3 regions of the Klebsiella sp. PK01 genome follow, and region 2 is predicted to be linked to each of the others. Evidence: predicted binding sites of a transcription regulator. Region 2 holds the regulator's gene; each other region holds the start of a gene.
What was found. Region 2 encodes PurR, which represses purine synthesis genes. Its sites were predicted from a motif close to CANGCAAACGTTTGCNTG; they were not measured.
Positions count from the first base shown of each region.

Region 1 (10,327 bases), on a different contig from region 2:
AACTGCCGCTGGGCAACGCCACGCAGGTTCAGCACCTCTCCGACCTGCTGAACATGAGCGATGTCGTTAGTCTGCACGTGCCGGAAAACGCCTCCACCAAAAACATGATGGGCCCGGAAGAGCTGGCGCTGATGAAACCGGGCGCGCTGCTGATCAACGCCTCTCGCGGCACGGTGGTGGATATCCCGGCGCTGTGCGATGCGCTGTCGCGTAAGCACCTGGCCGGTGCGGCCATTGACGTCTTCCCGACGGAGCCGGCGACCAACAGCGATCCGTTTAACTCTCCGCTATGCGAATTCGATAACGTGATCCTGACGCCGCATATCGGTGGCTCAACTCAGGAAGCGCAGGAAAACATTGGTCTGGAAGTGGCTGGCAAGCTGGCGAAGTATTCCGATAACGGTTCTACGCTGTCGGCGGTGAACTTCCCGGAGGTTTCTCTGCCGCTGCACGGCGGGCGCCGTCTGCTGCATATTCATGAAAACCGCCCAGGCATCCTGACGGCGCTTAACCAAATTTTCGCCGCGCAGAACATCAACATCGCCGCCCAGTATCTGCAGACCACCCCGCAGATGGGTTACGTGGTGATTGATATCGAAGCCGACGGCGACGTCGCGCAGCAGGCGCTGCTGGCGATGAAAGCGATCCCGGGCACCATCCGCGCCCGTCTGCTGTACTAATTTGTTGTTGCCTCACGGGCAGGTCGCATACCTGCCCGTATTTTTTTAACGCCTTCCTGGCGTAATTCTCGAACCCGCACAACACTCTACCAGCGCCAGGTTTTGCCTGGCGTAATCACCGCCGGCAGCGGGACATCCCACTGTTCGCTCGGCAGGGTATCCACCTGCTGGCAGTCGTGGGCGTAGCCTACCGGCTGCAGGCGATACTGCCGCCAGTTCTGTAAGGTACGATCGTAGAAGCCGCCGCCCATCCCCAGACGTTGACCGCTGGCATCGAAGGCGACCAGCGGGGTAATCAGCACATCGAGCTCGGCAAGCGGCAGGACGTCGCGCACGTCGAGCTTTGGTTCGTAAATCTTCAGGCGATTGAAAATCAGCTGGCTTTGCGGATGGTAATGCAAAAACAGCAGATTACCGGGGCTAAACGGATGCAGTACCGGCAGATAAACCCGCTTGCCCGCCCGCCACAATTGCTCGATCAGCGGTTGGGTGTCCAGCTCGCCGTCGAAGGAGAGGAACAGCGCCACGGTATGAGCGAGAACGACGGGCGGATACGCCATCATTCGCTCAGCGGCCTGCAGGGCGAAGCGCTGCTGCTGTTCGGCGCTAAGCGCGCGTCTACGCTCGCGGATCTGCTGGCGAATTTGCTGTCTGGAGAGCGGGATATCGGGCTGTATAGTCATGCTGGTCTCATTACGAGCAGGCGAAACGATACGGGAAAGTGTAATACAGGGCGGCACAGGCCGAAAACAACGTTGAGGGGATAATGCGAACTTAAGAAGGGAATCTCCGAGATGCCGCCGCAGGCTGTAACCCTTGAACCCTTGGTTCAAGGTGAATGCGTCGTCACAGTTTTAAGGCTTCTCGGGCGAACCGAGCATGCTCACCAACCGTGGAGCGCCACATTCTTGTGGTATGAAATATCGGCTCAGGGGACTGGCCCGCTTGCAAACATCTCAGAGAAATTTTGTTCTTGCGATTACTCTAACACAGTTAACGACAAAGTGTTATTCAAACTTCGACCCCGGTCTTTCGCTTATGCGACCTTGCTCAAGCAATGCCTGTTCGATGGTCTGCTGAAGCATGCGAATGCGCTGTTCCATACTGGAGGCGTAGTCGCGGGTCTTCGCTTTTTCCTGAGTCAACTCATAGCTGATGTTCAACGCGGCGATGAAGACCAGCTGCTCAGTATTTGTGACTCTAGTGCGTTCTTTTAAATCTTGCAACCGCTGATTAAGGTCTTCAGCTGCCTGATTCAGGGCATCCCTTTGTTCAGGCGGGCAATTCACTCGCAGTGAACGGCCAAAAATTTGGAGATCTACGGGTTGTGCAGACATGCCACCTTCCTGCTGATTGACTGCGCTGCCTTCACATCCGAGCCCGGTTCTGCGAAGGGGCGACACTATAGCTACCCTGGTGCGGGGACACAAGCCCTTTTCTGGTTCACCAGGGTCCAAAGTGGTAGCATATCATGAATATTCCTCCCAACGATGACGAATGCGCATGTCTATACAGAACGAAATGCCTGGTTACAACGATGTAGACCAGTTACTGAACCAACAAGGGGTGGGATTAACCCCGGCCGAAATGCACGGTTTGATAAGCGGCATCCTCTGCGGCGGCAACACCGACAGCAGCTGGCAGCCGCTGGTGCATGACCTGACCAACGAAGGCCTTGCCTTTGGTCATGAACTGGCCCAGGCGCTGCGTAGCATGCATTCCGCCACCAGCGACTCGCTGGAAGATGACGGTTTTCTGTTCCAGCTGTATATGCCGGAAGGCGACAACGTCAGCGTTTTCGACCGCGCCGACGCGCTGGCGGGCTGGGTTAACCATTTCCTGCTCGGCCTTGGCGTGACCCAGCCGAAGCTGGATAAAGTGAAGGATGAGACCGGCGAAGCCATCGATGATCTGCGTAACATTGCGCAACTCGGCTACGACGAAGATGAAGACCAGGAAGAGCTGGAGATGTCTCTCGAAGAGATTATCGAGTACGTACGCGTCGCCGCGTTACTGTGCCACGATACCTTCGCGCGCCAGCAGCCAACCGCACCGGAAGTACGCAAGCCAACGTTACACTAAATAAAAACGACATTCAGGGGGCGTCATGACACAGCAGGAGTTTCTTTCTCGTCGCCAGGCATTATTGGCGCAGATGCAGCCGGGCAGCGCGGCGCTGATTTTTGCCGCGCCGGAAGCGGTACGCAGCGCAGATTCGGAATATCCCTACCGGCAGAACAGCGATTTTTGGTACTTCACCGGCTTCAACGAACCGGAAGCGCTGCTGGTGCTGATCAAAAGCGATGAAACGCACAATCATAGCGTGCTGTTTAACCGCGTTCGTGATCTGACGGCGGAAATCTGGTTTGGCCGCCGTCTGGGGCAGGATGCCGCGCCGGGCAAACTCGGCGTCGATCGCGCGCTGGCGTTTAGCGAAATCAACCAGCAGCTGTATCAACTGCTCAACGGCCTGGACGCTATCTATTTTGCCCAAGGCGAATATGCCTATGCCGATGAAATTGTGTTTAACGCCCTCGAAAAACTGCGTAAAGGTTCACGTCAGAACCTGCAGGCACCGAACTCCGTCATCGACTGGCGGCCTGTGGTGCATGAAATGCGCCTGTTTAAATCCGCGGAAGAGCTGGAAGTAATGCGCCGGGCCGGCGAAATTTCCGCCCTTGCCCATACCCGGGCGATGGAAAAATGCCGCCCGGGGATGTTCGAATATCAGCTGGAAGGCGAAATTCTCCACGAATTCAACCGCCACGGCGCGCGTTTCCCGTCTTATAACACCATCGTTGGCGGCGGCGAAAACGCCTGCATCCTGCACTACACCGAAAACGAATCCGAACTGCGTGATGGCGATTTAGTGCTGATTGACGCCGGCTGTGAATACCGCGGCTATGCGGGCGATATCACCCGCACCTTCCCGGTTAACGGTAAATTCACTAAACCGCAGCGTGAAATCTACGACATCGTGCTGGAATCGTTGGAAACCGCGCTGGAGCTGTATCGTCCGGGTACCTCCATTTATGAGGTTAATCAGGAAGTGGTGCGCATTATGATTACCGGCCTGGTGCGGCTGGGGATCCTGACAGGCGAGATTGACGAGCTTATCGCCAACAACGCCCACCGCCCGTACTTTATGCATGGCCTGAGCCACTGGTTGGGTCTGGATGTGCACGATGTCGGCAATTACGATACCGACCGTTCGCGCGTGCTGGAACCGGGAATGGTGCTGACCGTCGAGCCGGGGCTGTATATCGCCACCGACGCCGACGTACCGGCGCAGTATCGCGGCATCGGCATTCGTATTGAAGATGACATCGTGATTACCGAAGATGGCAACGAAAATCTCACCGCCAGCGTGGTGAAGAAGGCGGATGAGATCGAGGCGCTGATGGCGGCGGCGCGCCAGTCATGAGCGTGCTGATTGTCGGCGGCGGGATGACCGGCGCGACGCTCGCGCTGGCCATCTCCCGTATGACCGGCGGTGCGCTGCCGGTCCATCTGATTGAAGCGCAGGATCCGGCGTCGTCACGGCACCCAGGTTTTGACGATCGGGCGATCGCCCTCGCTGCGGGCACCTGCCAGCAGCTGGCGCGCATCGGTATCTGGCAGAACCTTGCTAAACGAGCGACGCCTATCCAGCGGGTACACGTCAGCGACCGCGGCCATGCCGGTTTTGTAAACCTGGCGGCGGCCGATTACGGTCTGTCGGCGCTGGGGCAGGTGGTTGAACTCCACGATGTCGGCCAGCGGCTGTTTAGCCTGCTGCGCGAGGCGCCGGGCGTCACCCTGCACTGTCCGGCGAAAGTGGAAGCGGTCAACCGCAGCCAGGACAGCGTCAGCCTCACCCTTGATAGCGGCGAAACCATCAACGGTAAGCTGCTGGTGGCGGCAGATGGTTCGCGTTCGTCGCTGGGCGTGCGCTGCGGCATTAGCTGGCAGCAGCAGCCCTATGAGCAACTGGCGGTTATCGCCAACGTTAGTACCGCGTTGCCGCATGAAGGCCGCGCCTTCGAGCGCTTTACCGAGCATGGTCCGCTGGCGATGCTGCCGATGTCGCAAGGGCGCTGTTCGCTGGTGTGGTGCCATCCGCAGTCGCGGCGCGACGAGGTGCTGAGCTGGTCTGACGAACGTTTTTGCCAGCAATTGCAGCAGGCGTTCGGCTGGCGGCTGGGGCGCATTACCCATGCCGGTAAGCGTAGCGTCTATCCGCTGGCGTTAACTACCGCTATCCGTTCGGTGTCGCACCGTCTGGCGCTGGTCGGCAACGCGGCGCAGACATTGCACCCGATCGCCGGGCAGGGCTTTAATCTCGGCCTGCGCGACGTGATGAGCCTGGCTGAACTGCTTGCCGACGCCCACGCGGTCGGCGAGGATGTGGGCAATTATTCTCTGCTGTGCCGCTACCAGGCGCGGCGAGCGGATGATAAAGCCGCCACCATCGGCGTGACCGATGGGCTGGTGCATCTCTTTGCCAACCGTTGGGCGCCGCTGGTGGCGGGGCGCAACGTCGGGCTGATGGCGATGGAATTATTTACCCCGGCGCGCGATGCGCTGGCGCAGCGTACCCTCGGTTGGGTTCCCCGTTAAGGAGTAGAACGTGCAAAGTGTTGATGTTGCCATTGTTGGCGGCGGAATGGTGGGACTGGCGGTGGCCTGTGGTTTACAGGGCAGCGGCCTGCGCGTCGCGGTGCTGGAACAAGCGGCGCCGCAGCCTCTTGACGCCGATGCGCCGCCGGCGCTGCGCGTTTCGGCAATCAATGCCGCCAGCGAAAAGCTGCTGACTAAACTGGATGTCTGGAGTGAGATCATCTCCCAGCGCGCCAGTTGCTATCACGGCATGGAAGTGTGGGACAAAGATAGCTTTGGCCGCATTAGCTTCGATGACCAGAGCATGGGCTTTAGCCATCTGGGCCATATTATTGAAAATGCCGTGGTGCATCACGCGCTGTGGCAAAAAGCGCAGCGCTGCGCTGACGTCACCCTGCTGGCGCCCGCGCAGCTGCAGCAGGTGGCGTGGGGCGAAAACGAAGCCTTCCTGAGCCTGCAGGACGGCAGCATGTTGACCGCGCGGCTGGTGGTCGGCGCCGATGGCGCCAATTCGTGGCTGCGCAATAAAGCCGATATTCCGCTGACCTTCTGGGACTATCGCCATCATGCGCTGGTGGCGACGATACGTACCTCCGAGCCGCATCAGGCGGTGGCGCGTCAGGCGTTCCACGGTGAAGGCATTCTGGCCTTCCTGCCGCTTAGCGATCCGCATCTGTGCTCGATCGTCTGGTCGCTGTCGCCGGAAGAGGCGCAGCGGATGCAGCAGGCCGATGCAGCCGCGTTTAATCAGGCGCTGAACATCGCTTTTGATAATCGCCTTGGCCTTTGCCAGCTTGAAAGCGAACGGCAGGTTTTCCCGCTGACCGGACGCTACGCGCGTCAGTTCGCCGCCCATCGTCTGGCGCTGGTTGGCGATGCCGCCCACACTATTCATCCGCTGGCCGGGCAGGGGGTAAACCTTGGCTTTATGGACGCCGCCGAGCTTATCGACGAGCTGAAGCGCCTGCACGCGCAGGGTAAAGATATCGGTCAGCATTTGTACCTGCGCCGCTATGAGCGCAGCCGCAAGCATAGCGCCGCGCTGATGCTGGCGGGTATGCAGGGATTCCGCGAAATGTTCTCCGGCAGCCATCCGGCGAAGAAATTCCTCCGCGACATGGGGCTCAAACTGGCCGATTCGCTGCCTGGCGTAAAACCGCAGCTGATTCGTCAGGCGATGGGCCTCAACGATCTCCCCGCCTGGTTACGTTAACCCCGTCACACTTCTTTTACCCGGCCTGCGCGCCGGGTTTTCTCCCTCATTTGAAATATTCTAATTTCACCTCTTTTTTCGCATTAGTTTTATTAATGCGCTCTTTTTTTTGTTAAAGAAATTAGGCCCATAAAATCGCATAAAACACCATCATCACCTGACTGGTTTGCTCATTATGTTAATTTTATGTGGCATAAATCGCTTTTTTCCAGTCAATAACTCTGTAGGCTTTTCGGCGCGCTTTGGTCATAAGCTAATGTGATGTCCTGATTTACCTTATGGTTTAGCACCGGGTTCGGTGGTAAGTTCAGGCAAAAGAGAACGTTTGCGTCGGCGTCCGTAAGCGGTGCCGTCGCCGGATTTCGTGGCGCAAAATCGCCGACAATATCGTGGCTGGTTCCGTTTTATTCGATGAGGAAAAGATGGCTCAACAGACTCCGTTGTATGAACAACACACGCTGTGCGGCGCTCGCATGGTGGATTTCCATGGCTGGATGATGCCGCTGCATTACGGGTCCCAGATTGATGAGCACCACGCGGTGCGCGGCGATGCAGGGATGTTCGATGTGTCGCATATGACCATCGTCGATTTCCACGGCAGCCGGATCAGAGAGTTCTTGCGCTATTTGCTGGCAAACGATGTGGCGAAGCTTACCACGCCAGGCAAAGCGCTCTACACCGGCATGCTAACCGCTTCCGCTGGCGTCATCGATGACCTGATTGTTTATTTCCTTTCTGAAGATTATTTCCGCCTCGTTGTTAACTCCGCCACTCGTGAAAAAGACCTCGCCTGGATTTCCGAACAAGCCGAACCTTACGGTCTCGAAATTACCGTTCGCGACGATCTGTCGCTGATCGCGGTGCAGGGTCCGCAGGCGAAAGCGAAGGCGGCGACGCTGTTCACCGACGCTCAGCGCCAGGCCGTGGAAGGCATGAAGCCGTTCTTCGGCGTACAGGCCGGCGACCTGTTTATCGCCACCACCGGTTATACCGGCGAAGCGGGTTATGAAATCGCTATGCCGAACGAGCAGGCGGCGGATTTCTGGCGCGGTCTGCTGGACGCCGGCGTTAAGCCGTGTGGTCTTGGCGCGCGCGACACCCTGCGCCTGGAAGCCGGGATGAACCTGTACGGCCAGGAGATGGACGAAGGCGTCTCGCCGCTGGCGGCTAACATGGGCTGGACTATCGCCTGGGAGCCCGCCGATCGTAACTTCATCGGCCGCGAAGCGCTGGAAATGCAGCGCGAAAAAGGCACCGAGCAGTTGGTTGGCCTGGTGATGACCGAGAAAGGCGTCCTGCGAGGCGGCCTGCCGGTACGTTTTACCGATAGCGACGGTAATCAAAAAGAAGGCATTATCACCAGCGGCACCTTCTCGCCGACGCTGGGCTACAGCATCGCGCTGGCTCGCGTGCCGGCCGGGATTGGCGACACCGCGGTGGTGCAAATTCGTAACCGTGAAATGCCGGTAAAAGTGACTAAACCTGGTTTTGTACGCAATGGCAAAGCCATTGTGTGATTTCCCTTTTTTGGAGATGAATTGATGAGCAACGTACCAGCAGAACTGAAATACAGCAAAGAACACGAGTGGCTGCGTAAAGAAGCGGACGGCACCTATACCGTTGGGATCACCGAGCACGCGCAGGAGCTGCTTGGCGACATGGTTTTCGTTGACCTGCCGGAAGTGGGCGCCACCGTTGAAGCGGGCGCCGATTGCGCCGTTGCCGAATCCGTGAAAGCGGCTTCCGATATCTACGCGCCGATTAGCGGTGAAATCGTTGCCGTCAACGAAGAGCTGAACGACTCTCCGGAACTGGTCAACAGCGACCCGTATACCGACGGCTGGATCTTCAAAATCAAAGCCAGCGACGAAGCGCAGGTTGCCGCGCTGCTGGATGCGACCGCCTATGAAGCTCTGTTAGAAGACGAGTAAGCCTTTACCCTCTCCCCTGTGGGGAGAGGGAAGGGTGAGGGGAACCGATAATACCCTCACCCCAGCCCTCTCCCAAAAGGAGAGGGAGAAAACACATTCACCGCACGTTTCAGGAACCATCGCTCATGACTCAGACTTTAAGTCAGCTTGAAAACCGCGACGCCTTTATTGAACGTCATATTGGCTCGGACGCTCAGCAGCAGCAAGAGATGCTGAAGACCGTCGGCGCGGATTCGCTTAACGCCCTGATTGGCCAGATTGTGCCGCAGGATATCCAGCTGGCGACCCCACCGCAGGTGGGAGACGCGACTACCGAATTCGCCGCGCTGGCGGAGCTGAAGGCGATCGCCGGTCGCAACAAGCGCTTCAAGTCTTACATCGGCATGGGTTACACCGCCGTGCAGCTGCCGCCGGTCATTCAGCGCAACATGCTGGAAAACCCGGGTTGGTATACCGCCTACACCCCTTACCAGCCGGAAGTATCCCAGGGCCGTCTGGAATCGCTGCTCAACTTCCAGCAGGTCACTCTGGATCTGACCGGGTTGGATATCGCTTCCGCTTCGCTGCTTGATGAAGCCACCGCCGCCGCCGAAGCAATGGCGATGGCCAAACGCGTCAGTAAACTGAAGAACGCCAACCGTTTCTTCGTTGCCGCCGACGTCCATCCGCAAACCCTGGACGTGGTTCGCACCCGCGCGGAAACTTTCGGCTTCGACGTGATTGTCGATGACGCCGACAAAGTGCTCGATCACCAGGATGTCTTTGGCGTGCTGCTGCAGCAGGTCGGCACCACCGGTGAAATCCACGATTACAGTAAACTTATCGCCGAGCTGAAAGCGCGCAAAGTGATTGTCAGCGTCGCCGCCGACTTTATGGCGCTGGTGCTGCTGACGGCGCCGGGCAAGCAGGGCGCCGATATTGTCTTCGGTTCCGCCCAACGTTTCGGCGTGCCGATGGGCTATGGCGGCCCGCACGCGGCCTTCTTCGCGGCGAAAGATGAATTCAAACGCTCCATGCCGGGCCGTATTATCGGCGTATCGAAAGATGCGGCGGGTAATACCGCGCTGCGCATGGCGATGCAGACTCGCGAGCAGCACATCCGCCGCGAGAAAGCGAACTCCAACATTTGTACCTCGCAGGTCCTGCTGGCCAACATCGCCAGCCTGTACGCGGTTTTCCACGGCCCGGCGGGCCTGAAACGTATCGCTGGCCGCATTCATCGCCTGACCGACATTCTGGCCGACGGCCTGCAGAAGAAAGGGCTGAAGCTGCGCCATGCGCACTACTTCGACACCCTTTGCGTCGAAGTGGCGGATAAAGCCGCGGTGCTGGCGCGTGCCGAAGCGCTGCAGATTAACCTGCGTAGCGATATTCACGGCGCGGTTGGCATTACGCTCGATGAAGCGACCACCCGCGAAGATGTGCTGAATCTGTTCCGCGCCATCGTTGGCGACGATCACGGTCTGGATATCGATACCCTGGATAAAGACGTGGCGCTGGATAGCCGTTCGATCCCGGCGGCGATGCTGCGCGACGATGCGATCCTCACCCATCCGGTGTTCAACCGCTACCATAGCGAAACCGAGATGATGCGCTACATGCACGCGCTGGAGCGTAAAGATCTGGCGCTGAACCAGGCGATGATTCCTCTGGGATCCTGCACCATGAAACTGAACGCCGCGGCGGAAATGATCCCGATCACCTGGCCGGAATTTGCCGAGCTGCACCCGTTCTGCCCGGTCGAGCAGGCGGAAGGTTATCATCAGATGATCGCCCAGCTTTCTGACTGGCTGGTGAAACTGACCGGCTATGACGCCGTCTGTATGCAGCCGAACTCCGGCGCGCAGGGCGAGTATGCTGGCCTGCTGGCGATTCGCCACTATCACGAGAGCCGCAACGAAGGC
Region 1 is NZ_JBYEZM010000003.1:366,892-377,218, reverse strand. Features, by position in the region: gene serA (phosphoglycerate dehydrogenase) at 1-680, shown strand, start outside; gene AC22LX_RS11425 (5-formyltetrahydrofolate cyclo-ligase) at 767-1,363, opposite strand; RNA gene ssrS (6S RNA) at 1,463-1,646, opposite strand; gene zapA (cell division protein ZapA) at 1,688-2,017, opposite strand; gene AC22LX_RS11410 (YecA/YgfB family protein) at 2,184-2,762, shown strand; gene pepP (Xaa-Pro aminopeptidase) at 2,788-4,104, shown strand; gene ubiH (2-octaprenyl-6-methoxyphenyl hydroxylase) at 4,101-5,279, shown strand; gene ubiI (FAD-dependent 2-octaprenylphenol hydroxylase) at 5,290-6,492, shown strand; gene gcvT (glycine cleavage system aminomethyltransferase GcvT) at 6,915-8,009, shown strand; gene gcvH (glycine cleavage system protein GcvH) at 8,034-8,423, shown strand; gene gcvP (aminomethyl-transferring glycine dehydrogenase) at 8,549-10,327, shown strand, end outside.
Region 1: the regulator PurR is predicted to act here: its motif matches at 6,807-6,824, upstream of gcvT (glycine cleavage system aminomethyltransferase GcvT).

Region 2 (10,327 bases):
AATCAGCATCACGCTGGTGGTGGTCAGAAGCGGAGTGGCGATAAGGCTTGAGACCAGCAGGCTTGCCAGGAAGCACAGGCCAAGCTGCAGCGTATTCTGCAGGGCGGCGGCGCGGCCGGTCGCCTGTGGAAAAGGTTTCAGCGCCTGGGCGACAACGATAGGGTAAATGCCGCCATTCACAATCGCCATGATGCAAAACGGAACCATTAACGCAACCAGCGACGGATGATCCTGTATTCCGGCAAGCCAGGTCGCGGCTACGCTCAGCGAAAAAACAACCAGCAGCCAGGGCAGCATCTGATGACCCTGCCATTTTTGCAGCGCCGCACGGCAGCCGTAACCGCCGATCAGGAAGGCGATAGTTTGCGGCACGTAGCTAAGACCAATTACCGTCGGACCATAGCCCATTTCATGGAGGATAAATGGCGAACCGGTGAGCCAGGCGAAGAAGCTGGCGGAACACGCCGCATAAATGAGCACGTTACCGCTATATTCACGTGAACGCAGCAGGGACATAAAGGTAATTTTCTGCTGGGTTTCGCCAGCAGGTTTGACGACCGCCTTCAGACGAAAAGCCGGCAGCATCAACAGTATGGTGATAGCGAACAGGGTGGCGAAGATAGCCTGCCATTCCAGATGGACTAACAGCCAGCTGCCGAGTAACGGCGCCAGCGCCGGAGAGAGCCCGACCAGTGGCATGATCGTCGCGAAAATGCGGTTGGTGCGCTGGGCCGGATAGTAGTCGGTCACCATCGCCTGCCAGGTCACCGCGGCGGCGCATACGCCAATCGCCTGGACAAAACGCAGTACCAGCATCAGCGTCGCATCGCGTACCCACAGCATCCCAAGGCAGCCAAGAGCGAAGATAGCCAGCCCGGCGAGCAGAATCGGTTTCCGACCATAGCGGTCCGACAGCGGCCCCCAGAACAGCTGGCCGATCGCGAAGCCCGCGAGGAATAAGCTCAAGCTGGCGCTAACCGATGCGGCAGAGGTGTTGAGGTCTTGCTGAATGGCGGCAAAGGCCGGTAGATACATGTCGGTGGCCAGAAAGCCAAGCACGCTCAGGCCGCCCAGCCACACTAAAAATCCTTTCCCAGGTTGTTGCATAACGTTCTCTTTCTACTGATGCAGGTACGATGCCGCAGAGTGTAGGGAGTGTAATCCGCCTTGTGAAACGCTATTATTTGTCACATGCATTCAAAAATTTTGCAGGCAGAATATGTGGTCTGAATATTCCTTAGAAGTGGTTGATGCTGTGGCGCGTAACGGGAGTTTCAGCGCCGCGGCGCAGGAGTTGCACCGCGTACCTTCGGCGGTGAGCTATACGGTGCGACAACTGGAGGAGTGGCTTGCGGTTCCGCTTTTTGAACGTCGCCATCGTGATGTTGAATTGACCCCCGCCGGGCACTGGTTTTTGCAGGAAGGACGTTCTGTTATCAAAAAAATGCAGATCACCCGCCAGCAGTGCCAGCAGATTGCTAACGGCTGGCGTGGCCAGCTGTCGATTGCGGTGGACGATATCGTTAAACCGGCGCGGATGCGCCAGATGATTGTTGATTTTTATCGCCATTTTAGCGATGTCGAACTGATCGTTTTTCAGGAAGTTTTCAACGGCGTCTGGGATGCGTTAGCCGATGGGCGGGTAGAATTAGCTATTGGCGCGACGCGTTCGATTCCGGTGGGCGGGCGTTACGCTTTCCGCGATATGGGGATGCTGAACTGGCATTGTGTCGTCGCCAGCAGCCATCCGCTGGCGCAGATGGAAGGGCCGCTCAGCGATGACGTGTTGCGCAACTGGCCGTCACTGGTGCGCGAAGATACCTCACGCTCGCTGCCGAAGCGCACAACCTGGCTGCTGGATAACCAGAAGCGGGTGGTGGTGCCGGATTGGGAATCTTCAGCCACCTGTCTTTCAGCAGGATTGTGCGTCGGGATGGTGCCAGGCCACTTTGCCCGCCCGCATATTGATAGCGGGGAGTGGACGGCCTTAACGCTGGAAAACCCATTCCCGGATGCCGCCTGCTGCCTGACCTGGCAACAAAGCGATGCCTCACCCGCTTTGAGCTGGCTACTTGACTATCTTGGCGACAGCGAAACGTTGAATCGGGAGTGGTTGCGGGCGCCGGAATAACCGGCGCCGGGGGGAGGGCGTTAGCGGCGATAATCGACGAACGGGCCGTCGGCAACCGAGCGGCGCTCGATAAGACGCGGATGTACCTCAATGGACTGCGACTCTTCACGTTTATTAACAATGCGATCGAGCAGCATATTGAATGCCGCTTCCCCGAGCGAGTCCTTTGGCTGATGTATAGTGGTCAGCGCCGGGCTGAAGTAGCGGGCGTTACGCACGTTATCATAGCCGATCAGCGAAATGTCCTGCGGTACGCGCAGGCCCATTTCGTCGGCGGCGCAGATAGCGCCCATCGCCATGATGTCGCCGCCGCAGAACACGGCGGTTGGGCGGTGCTGCTGATTGAGGATCTGCTGCATGGCGCGGTAGCCGGATTCCGGTTCAAAGTCGCCCTGAACAATCCAGTTTTCCGGCACATTGATATGCGCTTCTTTCATTGCCTGCATGAAGCCTGCCAGGCGTCCGGCACCGGTGTTACGCTCAAGCGGGCCCGGAATAACGCCAATTTCACGATGGCCGCGTTCAATCAGGTAACGGCCGGCGATATAGCCGCCTTCAAAGGCATTATCGATAACCGAGTCGGTAAAGTCCGCTTTGGCTTCACCCCAGTCCATCACCACCATCGGGATATGACGATACTCTTCGAGCATACTGAGTACGGACTCCGGGTACTCGGAACACATCACCAGCAGGCCGTCAACGCGCTTTTGCGCCATCATAGACAAGTAGGCGCGCTGTTTTTCCGGATCGTTCCAGGCGTTGCCCAGAATCAGGGTATAGCCTTTCTGGAAGCAGCTTTTTTCTACGGATTCGATAATTTCAGCGAAATAGGCCGCTTCGCTGCTGGTGGCCAGCAGACCGATCGATTTAGTGTGATTGACTTTCAGGCTGCGAGCCACGGCGCTTGGCGAATAGTGGAGTTCTTTAATTGCCGCCCACACCGCATTGCGCGTCTCTTCCGCCACGAAACGGGTTTTGTTAATCACATGTGATACAGTTGTAGTGGAAACGTTTGCGCGTTTCGCTACATCTTTAATAGTTGCCATTACTTCTCACTCCAGACCTTGACCTGATCGTCTGATTATCGATACGTAAACGTTTGCCTATACACACCCTGTATACAATGATCAACATTGCAACACCTGGGAAAACGACACAGAACGACAGGAAGGGGTCAATGGCCGATACGCTTTCAAATTAGCGTGGGATTTTGTCCTATCTCGCGGCAAAGGGGAAGAGCAAAAATGTGCATCACTCTAAATCCGGGAAGATTTTTGCATATTTTTGTGCAAAAATGAGCAAGCTCACTTTCTATGTGGGGATAATCAGGGGAGAAAATTGATGGACACAAATTTAAAGTTTTCGCTGACAACGACGGTTATTGTTCTGGGTCTGATCGTCGCCGCCGCGTTGACCGCGGTACTGCACTGATTCCAGCAGGGAGGGGGCTTCCCCTCCTATCCCGCCATTATTAGCAGATCTGCAAAAATCTTTTGTCATTTCGTTTACTTCTGTTTTTCTGTGATTGATGTCATGCTTTTGGCTTCTGATGTAATGCCGTGTCCTGAATCGGCCTGATGGAGTCTCTGAATGAAAATCAACTTTCCCTTACTCGCGTTGGCGATCGGTGCCTTTGGTATCGGTACCACTGAGTTTTCCCCGATGGGATTACTGCCGGTTATCGCCAAAGGCGTAGATGTTTCTATTCCGGCCGCGGGGATGCTGATTAGCGCCTATGCCATTGGCGTGATGGTCGGCGCGCCGTTAATGACGTTACTGCTGTCGCATCGCGCTCGCCGCAATGCATTGATCTTCCTGATGGGGATCTTCACCCTCGGCAACGTGCTCTCTTCTATTGCGCCGGATTACACGACGCTACTGCTGTCGCGCATTATCACCAGCCTCAATCATGGCGCGTTCTTTGGCCTTGGCTCGGTCGTTGCCGCAAGCGTGGTGCCAAAACACAAACAGGCCAGCGCGGTTGCGACCATGTTTATGGGGCTGACCATTGCCAATATCGGCGGCGTACCGGCTGCCACCTGGCTTGGTGAAACCATCGGCTGGCGAATGTCGTTCCTGGCCACGGCGGGTCTGGGGTTAATTGCGATGGTAAGCCTGTGGTTCTCCCTGCCGAAAGGTAGCGCCGGCGAGCGTCCGAACGTGAAGCGCGAGCTGTCGGTATTAATGCGGCCTCAGGTACTCTCTGCGCTGTTGACCACCGTGCTGGGCGCCGGGGCAATGTTCACGCTGTATACCTACATTTCTCCGGTACTGCATACCATCACCAACGCTTCACCGCTGTTTGTTACCGCCATGCTGGTATTAATCGGCGTCGGTTTCTCGCTTGGCAACTATCTGGGCGGTAAGTTTGCCGACCGTTCAGTCTCCGGCACTTTGAAAGGATTCCTGCTGTTGTTGATTGCCATCATGTTGGCTATTCCGCTGCTGGCGCAATCGCAACTGGGTGCTGCCGTCAGCATGGTCGTGTGGGGCGCGGCAACCTTCGCGGTCGTTCCGCCGCTGCAGATGCGGGTAATGCGCGTGGCGCACGAAGCGCCGGGCCTGTCATCATCGGTGAATATTGGCGCTTTCAACCTCGGCAACGCGTTGGGCGCGGCGGCGGGCGGCGCGGTGATATCCGGCGGTCTCGGGTATGCTTTTGTGCCGGTGATGGGGGCGATTATTGCCGGGCTGGCGTTGGCGGTGGTGCTGTTTGGCGGGCGTTCGCAACCAGAAGAAGCATTAGCGAATAACTAAGTCGCACTAAGAAAAACCGCAGCGGGGTAATCCTGCTGCGGTTTTGTTTTTATGCTGCCAGGTTAGCGGCAACAAATTTCCAGTTTACCAGCGCCCAGAAGTGTTCCAGATAATTAGGACGGGCATTGCGGTAGTCGATGTAGTAGGCGTGTTCCCAGACATCAACGGTCAGCAGCGGCGTCGCATCGGTAGTCAGCGGAGTGCCGGCGTTGCTGGTGGAGACGATAGCCAGGCTGCCGTCTGCGTTTTTAACAAGCCAGGTCCAGCCTGCGCCGAAGTTTTTCGCCGCGGCATCGGTGAATTTCGCTTTAAAATCAGCGAAGCTACCGAAAGATTTGTTAATCGCTGCGGCCAGTTCGCCTTCCGGCTCACCGCCGGCGTTCGGCGCCAGGCAGTTCCAGTAGAAAGTGTGGTTCCAGACCTGCGCTGCGTTATTGAAGACGCCGCCTTCAGAAGAGCGAACGATCTCTTCCAGAGATTTGCCTTCAAAAGCGGTGCCTTTGATCAGGTTGTTGAGGTTGGTCACGTAGGCCTGGTGATGCTTACCGTAATGGTATTCCAGGGTTTCTGCGGAAATGTGCGGCGCCAGGGCGTCTTTTGCATATGGTAATGCAGGTAATTCAAACGACATTGCTACTCTCCTTATAACTTTTTGTTTTTTCTCACATTAATTAGGTGAAAATTCACCTGAATACAGTATTTACTGTGTAACGCTGTCGCGAGTGTTACATGTTATTGTGTTGAGAATGTTAACATTTGCTGAAGTCAGTTAAAAGACTTACAACAACAAAGGTTATTCATTGCTAACGCGACTGATTAAGCCTTCGCCAGTCTGGCACATGGCGAGCGATATGATTCGCAAATTCCCCATCGACGCGCCTGCCTACGACTAAAACGCTTCGTATCTTCACCGCCTGTTATCTTTTTAGATCGCTATAAAACATTAGCTTGCGAGCATTATGCGTAATGGGAATGACTTTCATGCCCAATAATCATTAGGATTAATTTTAATTGTATGACAAATATAATTGTCTCTGCAGGCAACGGACCTCGGAGTAAGAAATCGTTATTGAACAAGCATAAAGCTCATAATTGATGGATGAAAAGAGATGGCGCACAAACATGAAATGGTCAGCGGACATATCATTCCGATCGTCGTAGATATTATCGAATGGATCGAAGACAACATTTTTACCGCGCTCCCCGTTACCGCGATCTCGCGAAAATCGGGTTATTCGCACTGGTACTTTCAGCGTCAGTTCGCGCTGATTACCGGTTATACGCTGGGAACGTATGTGAGCCGACGCAAAATGACCATTGCCGCCGGCATTCTCAAACAGACGAAGGATTCGGCGCTGAGTATCTCATTGCTGCTCGGGTTTGAAGGCCAGGCGACATTCTGCCGTACTTTCCGTCGTCATTTTGGTATGTCGCCGACCAGTTATCGCCGTCACCCCGCGCAACTGGAGGAGCGTATGCAGTATCCGCTGAATCTGCAAGAGGAGGGGAATATACAGCAGAACGGTATGCCGCCGCAGCGGCAAACCGGGATCGGCGTTTCTTAACGAATGGTTTTTGGCGTCATCACACGGCGCGCGCCGACGTAGTGGCGAACCCAATAATCTTCGCTTAAAGAGGTTATCTGGATGTCACGGCCGGTACGCGGCGACTGGATAAACTTTCCGTTTCCAACGTAAACGCCAACGTGGTCGGCGGTGCCGCGTCCGCGGGTGCGGAAGAAGACCAGGTCGCCGCTTTGCAGTTCATCGCGGTCAACCGGGCGGGCATCGCGCAGGTGATACATTTCGTTAGCGGTGCGCGGAATATGAATTTTAACCAGATCTTTATAGGCGTAATAAACTAGCCCGCTACAGTCAAAACCGGTGCGCGGAGAGGAGCCTCCCCAGCGGTAAGGCTTGCCTAGCTGATCCATGAGTTTATTCATCGCGGTGCTTTGCGCTTTTTGCACCCGGGCTTTGTGCGCATCGGCAATCGTCAGATTCGGTTCATCGGCAACAGGTTTACAGCGCTTTTTGTAGCCTTTACGCACTACGCATTTGCTTTTTACGCTGTTCAACGCCAGCGACGTTGCTTCGCTGGATGTTACCGTTTTCGCACACTGCTTTTTATAACCTTTGCGCAACACGCATTTTTTGGTGGCGCCGGCGGCTTGACGATTAAGTGCGGTTTGGCTTGCTGCGGTAGTACGGGTAGGGTGCTTTGCGCTTGAGGTTTTTTTACGGGTAGTTTTAGCGGTGGATTTAGATTTATTCTGTGCCGCTTTCTTCTTACGCTCGGCGGTGGAGCCTTTCGCCGGATGCGCCTTCGGCGTAGCCGAAGCGTGCGTATGCCCTGAAGCATGCGCCAATGGCGTAAGCGAGATAGATGTAAACAGTAATGCACAGAGCGATATCGCGATTTTATTGAGCCGCGCCACTGAGCAATCCCCTGATTAAATTACAGACATATACCAATGCCTGACGGTGAATGACAAACCGGAATGATTCTAAAGCATAAAAAGCCAGAAAGTTAATACTCTTTTGTATCTAAAATGTCGTTTGGTTAACGATTGCAAAAAAATAAGTCAGAGAATCGCCGACCCGTACAGAAAGTGCGCAATTCGCCTCGCGGCGGCGTTACAAAGTGATATTTTTAAGGCAACTTCAGACGACTGAAGATAAAATGTGGCGAGTGAAAAAAATGTTATTATCGGTCCTGCGTCCAGGACGCTACAATGACAAATTACTGCCGTAAAGATGTTTAAGGAAGCACGACAATGAGCACCACTTTAGAAACGATCCAACGTCAAATCGCTGAAAACCCAATTCTGCTGTACATGAAAGGCTCTCCGAAGCTGCCGAGCTGCGGTTTCTCCGCTCAGGCAGTGCAGGCGCTTTCCGCTTGCGGCGAACGTTTTGCCTACGTAGACATCCTGCAGAACCCGGATATTCGCGCTGAACTGCCGAAATACGCTAACTGGCCGACCTTCCCGCAGCTGTGGGTTGACGGCGAACTGGTTGGCGGTTGCGACATCATCATCGAAATGTATCAGCGCGGCGAACTGCAGCAGCTGATTAAAGAAACGGCTGCCAAGCACAGCGCTGACGAGCCGAAAGCAGAGTAATTCTTCGCTGCAAAGAAAAAGCGACTTCCCCGGAAGTCGCTTTTTTTATGGCTTATGCTTCGATCGGCGCTAGCGGCCAGCCGCCAAGGCGCTTCCAGCGGTTGACGATTTCGCAGAATAGCTGGGCGGTTTGCTCGGTATCGTACAACGCGGAATGGGCCTTGCTGCCGTCAAACTCCATTCCTGCGGCGATGCAGGCTTTAGATAATACGGTTTGCCCTAAGGCCAGCCCGCTCAGTGCGGCGGTATCGAAGGTCACGAAAGGGTGGAACGGATTGCGTTTCAACCCGGCGCGCTCGGCGGCGGCCATCGTGAAGCTGTGATCGAAAGTCGCGTTATGCGCCACCATTATCGCCCGGCTGCAATCGCTCTCTTTCATCCCTTTGCGGACCATCTTAAAAATAGCGTGCAGCGCATCGTATTCGCTTATCGCGCCGCGTTCAGGATCGTTTGGGTTAATTCCATTGAAAGCCAGCGCTTCTGGCTGCAGGTTGGCCCCTTCGAAGGGAGCCACGTGAAAATGCAGCGTTTCGTCCGGCATTAGCCAGCCCTGCTCATCCATCTTCAACGTAATAGCGGCGATCTCCAGCAGGGCGTCGGTTTTGGCATTAAACCCGGCGGTCTCAACATCAATCACCACTGGGTAAAAACCGCGAAAACGGCCGCACAGACCATTAAGTTGAGCGTTCTCGGACATCAGATTCTCTTAGCTGGAAAAAAGTAGCGCGCATTATGGCAAATTTTGCCGCGGCTTGCAGCAGGAAGGGAGAAAACATCGGGCGCGAACGCGCCCGATGAAATTGATGATAAACGTCATGCAATCAGTGGGATTTCAGATTGCATTAGACAAATAACAAGGAAAATCAATTTATTGATTTTCGGCTGATAACCACAAAGAAGGAAAAACCACGCTTTTTCCTTCTTTGTCAGCAGCCTGAAGGGCGCGAATGCGCCCGAATTAACTTAGTTGCCGAGACCTTTTCCGGCATCTTTCTCTTCGATCAGCTCAATTTTGTAGCCGTCCGGATCTTCAACAAAAGCGATAACCGTGCTGCCGCCTTTCACCGGACCTGCCTCGCGAGTGACATTGCCGCCGTTCTGACGAATACGTTCGCAGGCTTCCGCCGCGTTATCGACGCTCAGCGCAATGTGGCCATAGGCGGTACCGAGCTCGTAGCTATCAACGCCCCAGTTATAGGTCAGTTCGATAACCGCGGTATCGCTCTCTTCGCCGTAGCCGACGAAAGCCAGCGAGTATTTGTATTCAGGGTTTTCGCTGGTACGCAGCAGCTTCATGCCCAGCACGTTGGTATAAAACTCAATAGAACGTTGCAGGTCGCCAACGCGCAGCATGGTGTGAAGTAAGCGCATAATTTCCCCTATGCAGTTTGTTTTGATACATCAGAGTCTTGAGTATAGCGGCGATGGTACGCCGCTATCAATGGAGGGATTACAGGGTTGGATAATCGGTATAACCTTCCGCGCCGCCGCCGTAGAAGCTTTCCGGGCGCTGCGGGTTCAGCGCCGCTTTCTTCTGCAGACGCGCCACCAGATCCGGGTTGGCGATGTAATCGCGGCCAAAGGCCACGGCATCGATCAGTCCTTTATTGATAAGGTCGTTGGCTTTCTCCACCGTGTAGGCGCCAGCGCCGATAATCGCGCCCGGGAAACGATCGCGAACTTTCTGGCGGAATTCGTCGCTATATGGTTGGCCGCCGGCCCAGTCTGGTTCGGACATATGCAGATAAGCGATACCGCGTTTCGCCAGTTGCTCAATAAGATAGAGCGCATCGGCTTCTTCGTTCGGGCCGTTATCGACGCTCTGGAAACTACCGATTGGCGACACGCGAATGCCGATACGGTCGGCGCTCCACTCTTTGCTGACGGCATCGACCACTTCCAGCACCAGACGGGCACGGTTTTCAACGCTGCCGCCGTACTGGTCAGTACGCTGGTTAGAAGAAGGCGACAGGAACTGGTGCAGCAGATAACCATGCGCGGAGTGCAGCTCTACCAGATCGAAACCCACATCGCGGGCATTGCCTACCGCCTGACGGAAGTCATCAACGATGCCTGGGATTTCGTCCGTTTCCAGCGCGCGCGGCATCGACGTATCGACGCGAATGGCATGACCGTTTTCATCACGCAGCGAAGTACGCGTGCCTGCGCTCAGCGCCGATGGCGCAACCGGCGCGGCGCCGCCCGGCTGCAGACTGTTATGAGAAATACGCCCGGTGTGCCACAGTTGCACGGCGATATGACCATTTTCAGCATGAACGCCAGCGGTGATTTTTTGCCATGCGGCCATTTGCTCT
Region 2 is NZ_JBYEZM010000001.1:702,819-713,145, reverse strand. Features, by position in the region: gene punC (purine nucleoside transporter PunC) at 1-1,107, opposite strand, end outside; gene punR (DNA-binding transcriptional activator PunR) at 1,220-2,131, shown strand; gene purR (HTH-type transcriptional repressor PurR) at 2,152-3,177, opposite strand; gene cydH (cytochrome bd-I oxidase subunit CydH) at 3,473-3,562, shown strand; gene AC22LX_RS03440 (MFS transporter) at 3,722-4,888, shown strand; gene sodB (superoxide dismutase [Fe]) at 4,938-5,519, opposite strand; gene AC22LX_RS03430 (helix-turn-helix domain-containing protein) at 5,998-6,453, shown strand; gene AC22LX_RS03425 (C40 family peptidase) at 6,450-7,325, opposite strand; gene AC22LX_RS03420 (Grx4 family monothiol glutaredoxin) at 7,665-8,012, shown strand; gene rnt (ribonuclease T) at 8,065-8,709, opposite strand; gene gloA (lactoylglutathione lyase) at 8,976-9,383, opposite strand; gene nemA (N-ethylmaleimide reductase) at 9,463-10,327, opposite strand, start outside.

Region 3 (10,327 bases), on a different contig from region 2:
AATTAATAGCGAACTGCACCGTGTTCTTATCGGGCACATTATCCATTGCGGGTATGCCTTTAACATTTAGCCAAAGCATGGACTCCCGACTGGTTGGTAATGGCTTCCCAGAACGCACTATCCGGACAAAACCTTTCTCACCAGAATTTAAACGAAATAGCGGTGGCGTTATAATAAATGAGTCTTTTTCAGGTGATGAGGTATCAACGACAGAAAGCCAGGACTGGACAATATTAGTGGTATTATCTTTATTATCAACAGCCACTACCGTACTCTCTTTGGCGCCATCAAATATCACCCGAGTCGCGCCGACCACTACGCTCGCTTGCGCATTCGAAAGGGTTAGCAATAAGCTAATAAAAAATAAACGATATCTCATATACCCATAATAAAGGGGAATCTACATACCGCTCCCCTTTCTCCATATAAAATTAATTAATAGTAAGTCACGTTATAAGTCACGGTCGTTTTAACTGCCCCTTTCGTTGGATCAGAAGCGCCTGACTTGACCATTTTCACGGTAAATGGAATAGTCGCAGCCCCTGATGAAATATCCACATCGGCGCCTTCTTCATTATTTTTCAGCAAATTACCTGCGTTATCAAAGATGGCGACCGCAACGCCAGAAGCTGCAGAAGTTGAGGCCTGGTTTTTGAAGTAATCACTGTTCGCAGCATCTGCCTCGCCACCGAAGGTAACGCGGGCGATAGCGTTGCCACCCTCTTCAGTAGCAGGACAGTTAGCCAGGGAAAATGAAAAATTCTTCGCAGCACCATAGGTATTCGCTTTCAAATCCGCCACTGAAGTGGTACCCATTTCGATAGACGTCACCCCCCCATCAATTGTTGCGGTACAGGTGGTATCAGAAACGGTACCGTTGAAAGTAATCGTATTCGATGCAGCTTGCGCATAGGTCGACAGCATGCAGGAGGCAGAAATTGCCAGCGCGCTGAACACATATTTCTTACTGATTTTCATATGAATTCCCATATCCATTGTAAACGACAATCAATCCGTCAATTGCTTGATGCAGGTATATTAAAGAATGGAATTCAAAATTAGCGCCGTCAGATTTTTATAAAAACAACATGCAATGTTTTATAAATAATTTAAAATTGACCAGGTAATCGCTTAATGAATCCATTCAATAATAGCATCCCGCATAAAAATAATATCTTGAGAAAAATATTTTTCAATAAGTATTGCTAACATCATCCATTAGAATGAATTAATCACCTATTATAAAAACAAACCAAATACACATATTATCAGCATGTTATGCATTCATATAATTCACAGCACAAATTAATAATTGTTTAATCATTATTAAATTCATTAAATAACCCGTCATTTAGAAATATATTTTTACAAATTAAATGACATAAGATCTTTCCAAACAGCATTCAACAAAAACATCCCACAATGAAATTAAGAATATAACCTAAACACATTTCATACTAATTAAGATAAATAGCCTATGGATACGTAATATTTTACCGGGGTGAACTCAGCAGTCTTACCCGTTGTCCTTCGAGGTAAGACTGCGGAATCTTAAAATATCGCCCAACGAACTAGCGGCGCCGCCAGCACCATGACTACGCCGGAAAGCATCATCACCAGGCTGGCGACCACGCCCTCCTGCTGGCCCAGTTCATAGGAGCGGGCTGTTCCGGCGCCGTGCGACGCCGCGCCGAACCCCGCCCCTTTAGCCATACCGGCGCGGATTGACAGGCGTAAGAACAGCACATCGCCAATCGCCATACCGAATACCCCGGTGACCACCACAAAAAGCGCTACCAGGTCGGGCTGGCCACCGAGCGGTTTCGCCGCCGCCAGCGCAAACGGCGTGGTCACCGAGCGTACCGCCAGGCTACGCTGAATTTCGTCAGGCAGAGTGAAGAGACGCGCCAGCCAAACGGAAGTGGTAACGGCGACCACCGACGCCGTCACCACTCCCGCGGTCAATGACATCCAGTGACGCTTAATAATCGCCATGTTGTCATAGACCGGTACGGCAAAGGCGATGGTGGCCGGCCCCAATAACCATAATAGCCAGTGCGACTCGCCCATATAGCTCTGATAGGAGATATGACCAAAGACGAGGATCAGCACCAACAGTACCGGCGTCAGCACCAGCGGCATTAACGGCAGTTTATGGAAGCGGCGATAGAGACGCTTATTGGCGAAATAGAGCCCGAGGGTGACCGCCAGGCACAGCATGCTCAGGATAAAATCACTCATTTTTCAGCCTGCTCACTTCGTAGCGATACACCTTATCCACTACCCACGCCGTGGCGCCCAGTACCATAGTGGTGCTTAACGCGATGACGAGGAAGATGCGCCAGCCGTCCACCATCAGCAGTTGCGCATAATTAACGACGGCAACCACCGCCGGGACGAAAAACAGCAGCATCTCCGCCAGTAGCCAGCGCGCGCCTGCGCGCACCCAGTTGAGCGGTATCACCCGGCAGACGATAAGCATCAGCAGCATCAACATGCCGACAAGATTGGCAGGAAGCGGGAGATGTAGCCAATTAACCAGATATTCAGCGCAGACAAACAACCCGGCATAGAGCAGTACCTGAACCGGTACCTGAAGACGTTGCATCACGAAAGGCGCAACACGTGCTGGCGCGAAGGCCATGAGCGGAATTCCCTAAAAATAAGTCAGGGGTGCAGTATAGAGAGCCGCCCTTGTGGACAGAAATGAATTAAAATCATCACAGGTATAGTCTCAGGGAATAATCATGGATATACGTACGTTGCGGTATTTTGTCGAAGTCGTCCGCCAGCAAAGCTTTACCCGCGCGGCGGAGAAACTCTTCGTCACGCAACCCACCATCAGCAAGATGCTCAAAAATCTGGAAGATGAGCTCAACTGCACCCTGCTTATCCGTGATGGCCGCAAGCTGTTATTAACCGATACCGGCCGGGTAGTCTTCGAACGCGGGCAGGCGATACTCGGCGAATTCAGCCAGTTAAAAGCCGAACTCAGCGATATTAACCATCTGAATAAAGGCGTACTGCGCCTGGGGATCCCGCCGATGGTCGGCATGTTGATGGCTGAGCCCATCAGCCGCTTTCGCCTGCGTTATCCCGGCGTGGAGCTGAAAATTTCCGAGTTCGGCGGGTTGACGGTGCAGCAGGCGGTTAGCAACGGCGAACTCGACCTGGCGATGACCGCGCTACCGGTCGATGAGTCCAGCGGCCTGACCACGCTGTCGCTCTTTAGCCATCCGCTCTGTGTCCTCGTGCCGAAGACAGCGCAGTGGCAGGATATCACCTCGATCTCGCCGCAAAAGCTGGCGCAGTATCCATTGGTTATCTACAACGAAGATTTCGCCCTCAGCCAACAGCTGATGCGCCTGTTTGCCGAGCGTGATGTCAAGCCGCGTATCGCCGTGCGCAGCGGTCAGTGGGATTTTCTGGCGGCAATGGTGCAGGCGGGCATTGGCGTGGCGATTTTGCCGGAGCCGATTTGCCAGCGTCTTGATGCCGAGGATTTTTATTGGATCCCGCTGGAGAGCGAATTACGTTGGGAATTAGGGATGATCTGGCGGGAAGGGGTGTATATGTCGCGCAGCGCCGAGGCGTGGCTGGAATGCAGTAAAGCGTTCTGGCTGGAGTAACTCCCCGGTCGCGCTAACGCTTACCGGGGCTACATATAGACTGTCGATACTGTTATCGGTTGGCAACTTTTTAAGGGTTTTTCCCGGACGCGGCGCGTTGCGCCTTCTCCGGGCTACCAAATCGCACAGTGCTGTAGCCCCGATAAGCGTCGCGCTTACCGGGACTTAAGGTTACTGATCTTCGATTAACAGCGCTTCTAACAGGTCGAGATCGTGCAGCAGCTTCTGCAACGTCTCGTTGCTGATTTGCCGCGTCGCGCGCAGGTGGTACAGCTCACCGCGTTCCGAACGTAGCGCCGCCAGACGGAAACGGCGCTCAAGGCTCTCTTCCAGCATCGAGGTTTCGACATCGTTACGCCCATCCACACGGCGACGCAGGTTACCGATGACGCGCGAACTCACCTCGGTCAGCAGCTGGTTGTCGATATTCTCTTTGGTATCCGCCGCCAGGCGTTCTTCCATTTTCTGAATCGCGACAATCGCCACATCCGCCGTCGCGGCGCGCGCCAGACGCTCTTCTTTGCGCTGCTGTACGTGGTCGGTGGACTCAATACGCCGCAACAGAATCGGCAACGCGATCACCCCGACGAACAGGGAGAAAAGAATCACCCCGGCGGCCAGGAAGATAAGCTCGTAACGCGCCGGGAAGACGTTACCGTCCGGTAAGAGTAGCGGAATCGACAGCACACCGGCGAGAGTAATCGCCCCGCGCACCCCGGCGACGGAGGAGATCAGCAGCTCGCGGGTGGTCCAGGAGCCAAACTCCATCGGTTTCTTCTTCAGGAAGCGTTGGCTGAGCTTACGCATCGTCCACAGCCAGCCGAAACGCACCAGCATCAGCGCGGCGTAAATCAGCACGATATCGGTGAACAGCATCCAGGTTTCAACGTTCGGATCGGCTTCCGCCGCCACCAGCGAGCTCGACAGGATATCCGGCAGCTGCAGGCCCAACAGCAGGAACACCATGCCGTTAAACACGAACTCCAGCATGGCCCAGGTACTGTTGGCGCGCAGGCGCATAGCCAGCGGCGCGGTACGCATCACCCCGGAACGGGTGATGGTCATCCCCGCGGCCACCGCCGCCAGGATCCCCGAGAAACCGATATGTTCGGCAATCAGGTAAGAAGCGAACGGCAGCAGGAACAGCAGCACAATTTGCGTTGCCGGTTCATCGCCGCCCCAGCGGCTGAGGAAACGCATTGAGCGGCCATACAGCCAGCTGACCACGAAACCGGCCAGGATGCCGCCAATCGCCACCTTCAGAAACTCAACGGTGGCGCCGCCAATGGTGAACACCATCGTGCCCATCGCCACGGCAACGGCAAATTTTAACGACACCAGGCCAGAAGCGTCATTCATCAGCGCTTCACCCTGCAGGATGCCCATGATTTTCTTCGGTATCCGCCCTTCGCCGACAATACCGGACAGCGCCACGGCATCGGTCGGCGACAGCACCGCCGCAAGAGCAAATGCCGGAACCAGCGGGATCCCCGGCACAATCCAGTAAATCAGGAAGCCGATACCGACCACGGTGACCACCACCAGCGCCAGCGCCAGGCCGAAGATTTCCCGGCCGTGCTCGATAAACTCGCGGGTCGGCGTTTTCCAGCCATCGGCAAACAGCAGCGGCGGGATAAACAGAACGAGGAAGAGTTCAGGGTCGAACTCAACGTGCAAACCAAAGGTCGGCCAGGCCAACAGCGCGCCGATGGCGATTTGCATTAACGGTAGTGGGACCTGAAAGGGCAGTACACGTGTAACCACCCCTGAGAGAGAGACCACGAGGGTCATGATGAGTATGGTGAAGAATATTTCCATGTGTTCCCTGTTTGCTGCGTTTTCTTTTTTTACATCTGAGGCGTCATGTCTCGAAATGATACGCTACTCAGATTAACGCAAAAGGAAACAGGATGTGGCTTAAAAATTAAACGGGCGGCCAAAGCCGCCCGTCGTTAGCAGGAAAAGTTAAATCGCCCATCCGCCGGCGTAGAAGATGACCAGCGCCGCCGCGATGATCACGGTGCCCGCATTGAGCTTGCGCCATTCGCCGGATACCACGCGGCCAATCACCAGCGATGCAAAACCGATCATGATGCCGGTCACGATGTTGCAGGTCAGCACGATGAACACCGCGGTAATCAGCCCCGCCATCGCATCAACGAAGTCATTGAAGTCGATTTTCGCCACGTTGCTCAGCATCAGCAGGCCAACGTACATTAGCGCTGGCGCGGTCGCGTAGGCCGGTACCAGATAGGAGAGCGGAGAAAGGAACAGGATCAGCAGGAACAGCACGCCAACGGTGACTGCCGTCAGGCCAGTTTTGCCGCCCGCCGCCGTACCGGCTGCCGATTCGATATACACCGCCGCAGGGGCTGCGCCCACCACGCCGGAGAACACGCTGCTCAGGGAGTCGGTAGTCAGCGCTTTGCCGCCGTTGATGATCTGCCCGTCTTTATCCAGCAGGTTAGCCTGGCCGGCCACCGCGCGAATGGTACCGGTGGCGTCGAATACCGCAGTCATGACCAGCGCCAGCACGCTTGGCAGCACCACCGGGTTCAGCGCGCCGATGATATCAAGGCTGCCAATCAGCGAATTGCCTTTGTCGTCGCTCAGCGACGGCATGGCGAAAATCCCGGAGAAATGGACGTTCGGATCGAAAATCAGTCCGATAATGGAAATACCGATGATGGTCAGCAGAATGCCGCCAGGCACTTTCAGTTTTTCCAGACCGATAATGACCGCCAGGCCAATCAGCGACATCATCACCGGGAAGCTATCGAAATTGCCCAGCGCAACCGGCAGGCCGTCCAGCGGGTTTTTAATTACCAGACCGACGCCGTTGGCGGCGATCAGCAGCAGGAACAGGCCGATACCGATGCCGGTGCCGTGCGCCACGCCCTGCGGCAGGTTGCGCAGGATCCAGCTACGAATACCGGTAGCGGAGATAATGGTGAACAAAACCCCCATCAGGAACACGGCGCCTAATGCCACCGGAATACTAATGTGCTGCCCCAGCACCAGGCTAAAAGCGGTAAACGCGGTCAGCGAAATCGCGCAGCCGATAGCCAGCGGCAGGTTAGCCCACAGGCCCATCACTAATGAACCGACGCCCGCTACCAGGCAGGTCGAGACGAACACCGCCGCAGGCGGAAAGCCAGCTTTACCTAACATTCCCGGCACCACGATGACGGAGTACACCATCGCCAGGAAGGTCGTTAATCCGGCAACAATTTCCTGACGTACGGAGCTGCCGCGAGCTGAAATTTTAAACCAGGCGTCTAAAGAACCACCGGTACGCGCTGAAGGCGTAGACATAGAAAACTTCCCCTGAAAATTTTGATCGTTCGCTTGCATGCGTGATGGACCGTCCACTGCCAGTTAAACGCCATCTCCTTGTGCTGTTTCCCGGCGCCAGGAGGGAGGCTGAGAAAAAGCAAACGTTTAACTCCGCGCATACAATGCGGTATATGGAATGTCTTTGCTCCCCCTGTCGGCAGGGGAAAAAACGAGCAAAGTAAAAAGGCAAACGATTATCCTGTCTTTAGCTGGCCCTTTTCAACTGAAGTTTGTCGTATTTTGCCAAATTTCGCCGCCAAAGCTCAGGAAATAGACAAACGATGCGCAAACGTTATCGTCAGTGCGCAATGCATTAACATTTTTATATGTTTTAATCCTATTTCTGGCGTATTAACCGCCAGGCAGGGTAAATGGCCCGCCGCGCTCAATAGCGTTAATCCACCCCGGACGTGACTCCACCTGCTGCTGCCAACGCCGGGTGTGCGGCAGGTGTTGAATGCCGCCGCGCGCCAGTAAGGCCATCACCGGGAAGCTCATCTGAATATCCGCCATGCTCAGCGTGCCGCCGGCAAACCACGGCTGACGAGCCAGATGCTGTTCAATATATGCCGCATGGGTCGCCAACTGTCTATCCAGCCACGCTTTTTGTACCCCTTTGCCCAACGCCCCGCCCAGGGTGCGCATACCAAGCGGCACCGGCGGCTTGCCGAGGCTGGCGAAGATAAGCTTCATCAACAGCAAGGGCATTAACGATCCCTCGGCATAATGGAGCCAGAAGCGATATTGCAGTTTATCTTCCCTCCCCTGCGGCCTCAGCTGCTGGGCGCTATCGTAGGTTTCCTGCAGATATTCCAGAATCGCGCCGGACTCTGCCAGCACCACGCCCTGATCCTCAAGCACCGGCGATTTACCCAACGGGTGAATTTTTTTCAGTTCCGCTGGCGCCTGCATGTTTTTTTCACGCTGATAGCAGACGACCTGATAAGACAATTGCAGTTCTTCCAACGCCCACAGCACGCGCTGCGAGCGGGATTGGTTGAGGTGATGGACCGTCAACATGGCGCTCTCCTGTTGTTCGTTCAAATTAACTATAGAAACAGGCGACCAATGACGGAAAAATTTCGGCAACGCCAACAGGCAAAATCATCAGGCTGTGCCACAATTACATTGTCGACGCAATCCGGAACCTCCTTCAACACATTGCGCAATACCTGAGGGGAGTCGACGTCGGGGGAAACCCTCCCGTGAGCCAGCGGGATAATGCGAAAGACAAAGACCGGAAAACAACTAAAGCGCCCTGTTGTGGCGCTTTAGTTTTTTGCAGGTATCACGATTAATCCTCTTCCAGCAGGCGTGCGCCGGTTCCCTCTTCACCCAACTTATCCCCAGGGTTGCGTAATGGACAATCGCGGCGCGATAAACAGCCGCAGCCGATGCAGCCGTCGAGCTGGTCACGTAGCGCGGTCAGGGTGTGGATACGCCGGTCCAACTCCTCCCGCCATTGCGACGACAGTTGTTTCCACTCTTTGGCGCTCAGATTATGCCCTTCCGGCAAGACGCCGAATGCCTCGCCGATGGTCGCCAGCGGAATACCAATACGTTGCGCAATCTTGATGATCGCCACTGCTCGCAGCACATCACGGCGATATCGCCGCTGATTGCCCGCGTTGCGCTGGCTGCGGATAAGCCCTTTGCTTTCATAAAAGTGTAGCGCCGAGACGGCGACGCCGGTTCGTTTCGCCACCTCCCCAGGGGAGAGCAGCATTTTGATGCGTGCTGGTTTATTTTCCATAAAGCTCTTTACCTCAAGTTAACTTGAGGAATTATACTCGCCGACAGACAAAACGACGAATCGAGAATTGAGAGAGGCCGCTTTATGTCCCATCAGGATATTATCCAAACGCTTATTGAATGGATTGATGAACATATCGATCAACCACTTAACATTGATGTAGTCGCTAAAAAATCGGGATACTCGAAATGGTATCTGCAGCGAATGTTCCGTACCGTTACCCACCAGACGCTGGGTGATTACATTCGCCAGCGCCGGCTACTGCTCGCCGCTGAAGCGCTGAGAACCACGCAACGTCCTATTTTTGATATTGCGATGGATTTGGGATACGTCTCGCAGCAGACGTTCTCGCGGGTATTCCGCCGGGAGTTCGATCGCACTCCCAGCGATTACCGTCATCAGATTTCCGCCTGACGACCGTCGTGCGGCGTACGCAGTAAGATCGGGGACTTGGCGAGCCACTGCATAAACTCCTGTGGCGGCATAGCCCTGGCAAAATGCCATCCCTGACAAAACTGCACGCCGCGCTTAAGCAACCAATCCACCTGATCCAGCGTTTCTACCCCTTCGGCGATGGTTTTTAAACGCAGGCTACGCGCCATATCAATGATATGCTCGGCAATCAGATGGCTGGTACTGTTGGTGGTCAGCGTATCGATAAAGGATTTATCAATCTTCAGAATATCGACATTGAGCGAATAGAGGTTATGCAGGTTGGAATAACCGGTACCGAAATCATCAATGGCTATTTCGTAGCCCGCTTCGCGGAACGCCTGAATCACCGGTGTGGTTTTCGGCACATCGATAAATCCTCTTTCGGTGACTTCAATTTTAATTTGCTTCACGCAAACCGCATAGCTGCGGGCCTTCTCAGTGATCTGCGCAATTAATCGCGCGGAGTGGAAGTCCGATGCCGAAAGATTAATCGCGATATAGAGCTGTGGATGTCTGGCCAGATATTCGCCAAGATCGTTGAACAACTCGTCGACCACATAATCCGTCACCTGAGCAATCATGCCTGAGTTTTCCGCCAACGGAATAAACTCCGCCGGGCTCATCACCGGACCGTCAAACCCCGGCCAGCGTAACAGCGCCTCGGCGCCGACGCAGCGGTTATTCTTGATGTCGATAATAGGTTGGTAATGCAGGCACAGTTGTCGGTGGCTTAACGCTCGCTGCAGTTTATTGCGCGGTGAATGATACTGCTGACGGCTTCGCGACCAGACCATCAGAATCAAAATGCTGCAAATAATGCCTAACGGCAGGGTCAAGGTAATCTGGTCGTAGAGGCTGGCATAATAGCTGGCGCGCGAGGTGGACATGATGACCGCAATCGGTCGAATCGACGAATGGGCGACGGTATAAACCCGGCCATCCTGGTTGAAAAAAGCGTCTTCGTGGCGAATAAGACGATGTAATTCCCTGGCATCAACGTTTTTACTCACGGAGAAAAACATGTTCGTTTTGGTGTCGAAGACGCCGTAAGCTAAATCTTTATCGCTGGAAATAACCGAACTATAAGAGAGAGGGTTAACCACCACGGCATAATGCCCGCGCTGCATATAATTCATATCATAGCCGGGATAAAACGGCGTATCACGATAGTAGT
Region 3 is NZ_JBYEZM010000006.1:58,939-69,265, reverse strand. Features, by position in the region: gene AC22LX_RS19145 (fimbrial assembly chaperone) at 1-379, opposite strand, end outside; gene AC22LX_RS19140 (fimbrial protein) at 436-996, opposite strand; gene AC22LX_RS19135 (LrgB family protein) at 1,552-2,241, opposite strand; gene AC22LX_RS19130 (CidA/LrgA family protein) at 2,234-2,644, opposite strand; gene AC22LX_RS19125 (LysR family transcriptional regulator) at 2,748-3,629, shown strand; gene AC22LX_RS19120 (Na+/H+ antiporter) at 3,801-5,447, opposite strand; gene AC22LX_RS19115 (NCS2 family permease) at 5,595-6,944, opposite strand; gene AC22LX_RS19110 (glutathione S-transferase family protein) at 7,317-7,985, opposite strand; gene soxR (redox-sensitive transcriptional activator SoxR) at 8,260-8,718, opposite strand; gene soxS (superoxide response transcriptional regulator SoxS) at 8,803-9,132, shown strand; gene AC22LX_RS19095 (EAL domain-containing protein) at 9,117-10,327, opposite strand, start outside.
Region 3: the regulator PurR is predicted to act here: its motif matches at 7,060-7,077, upstream of AC22LX_RS19115 (NCS2 family permease).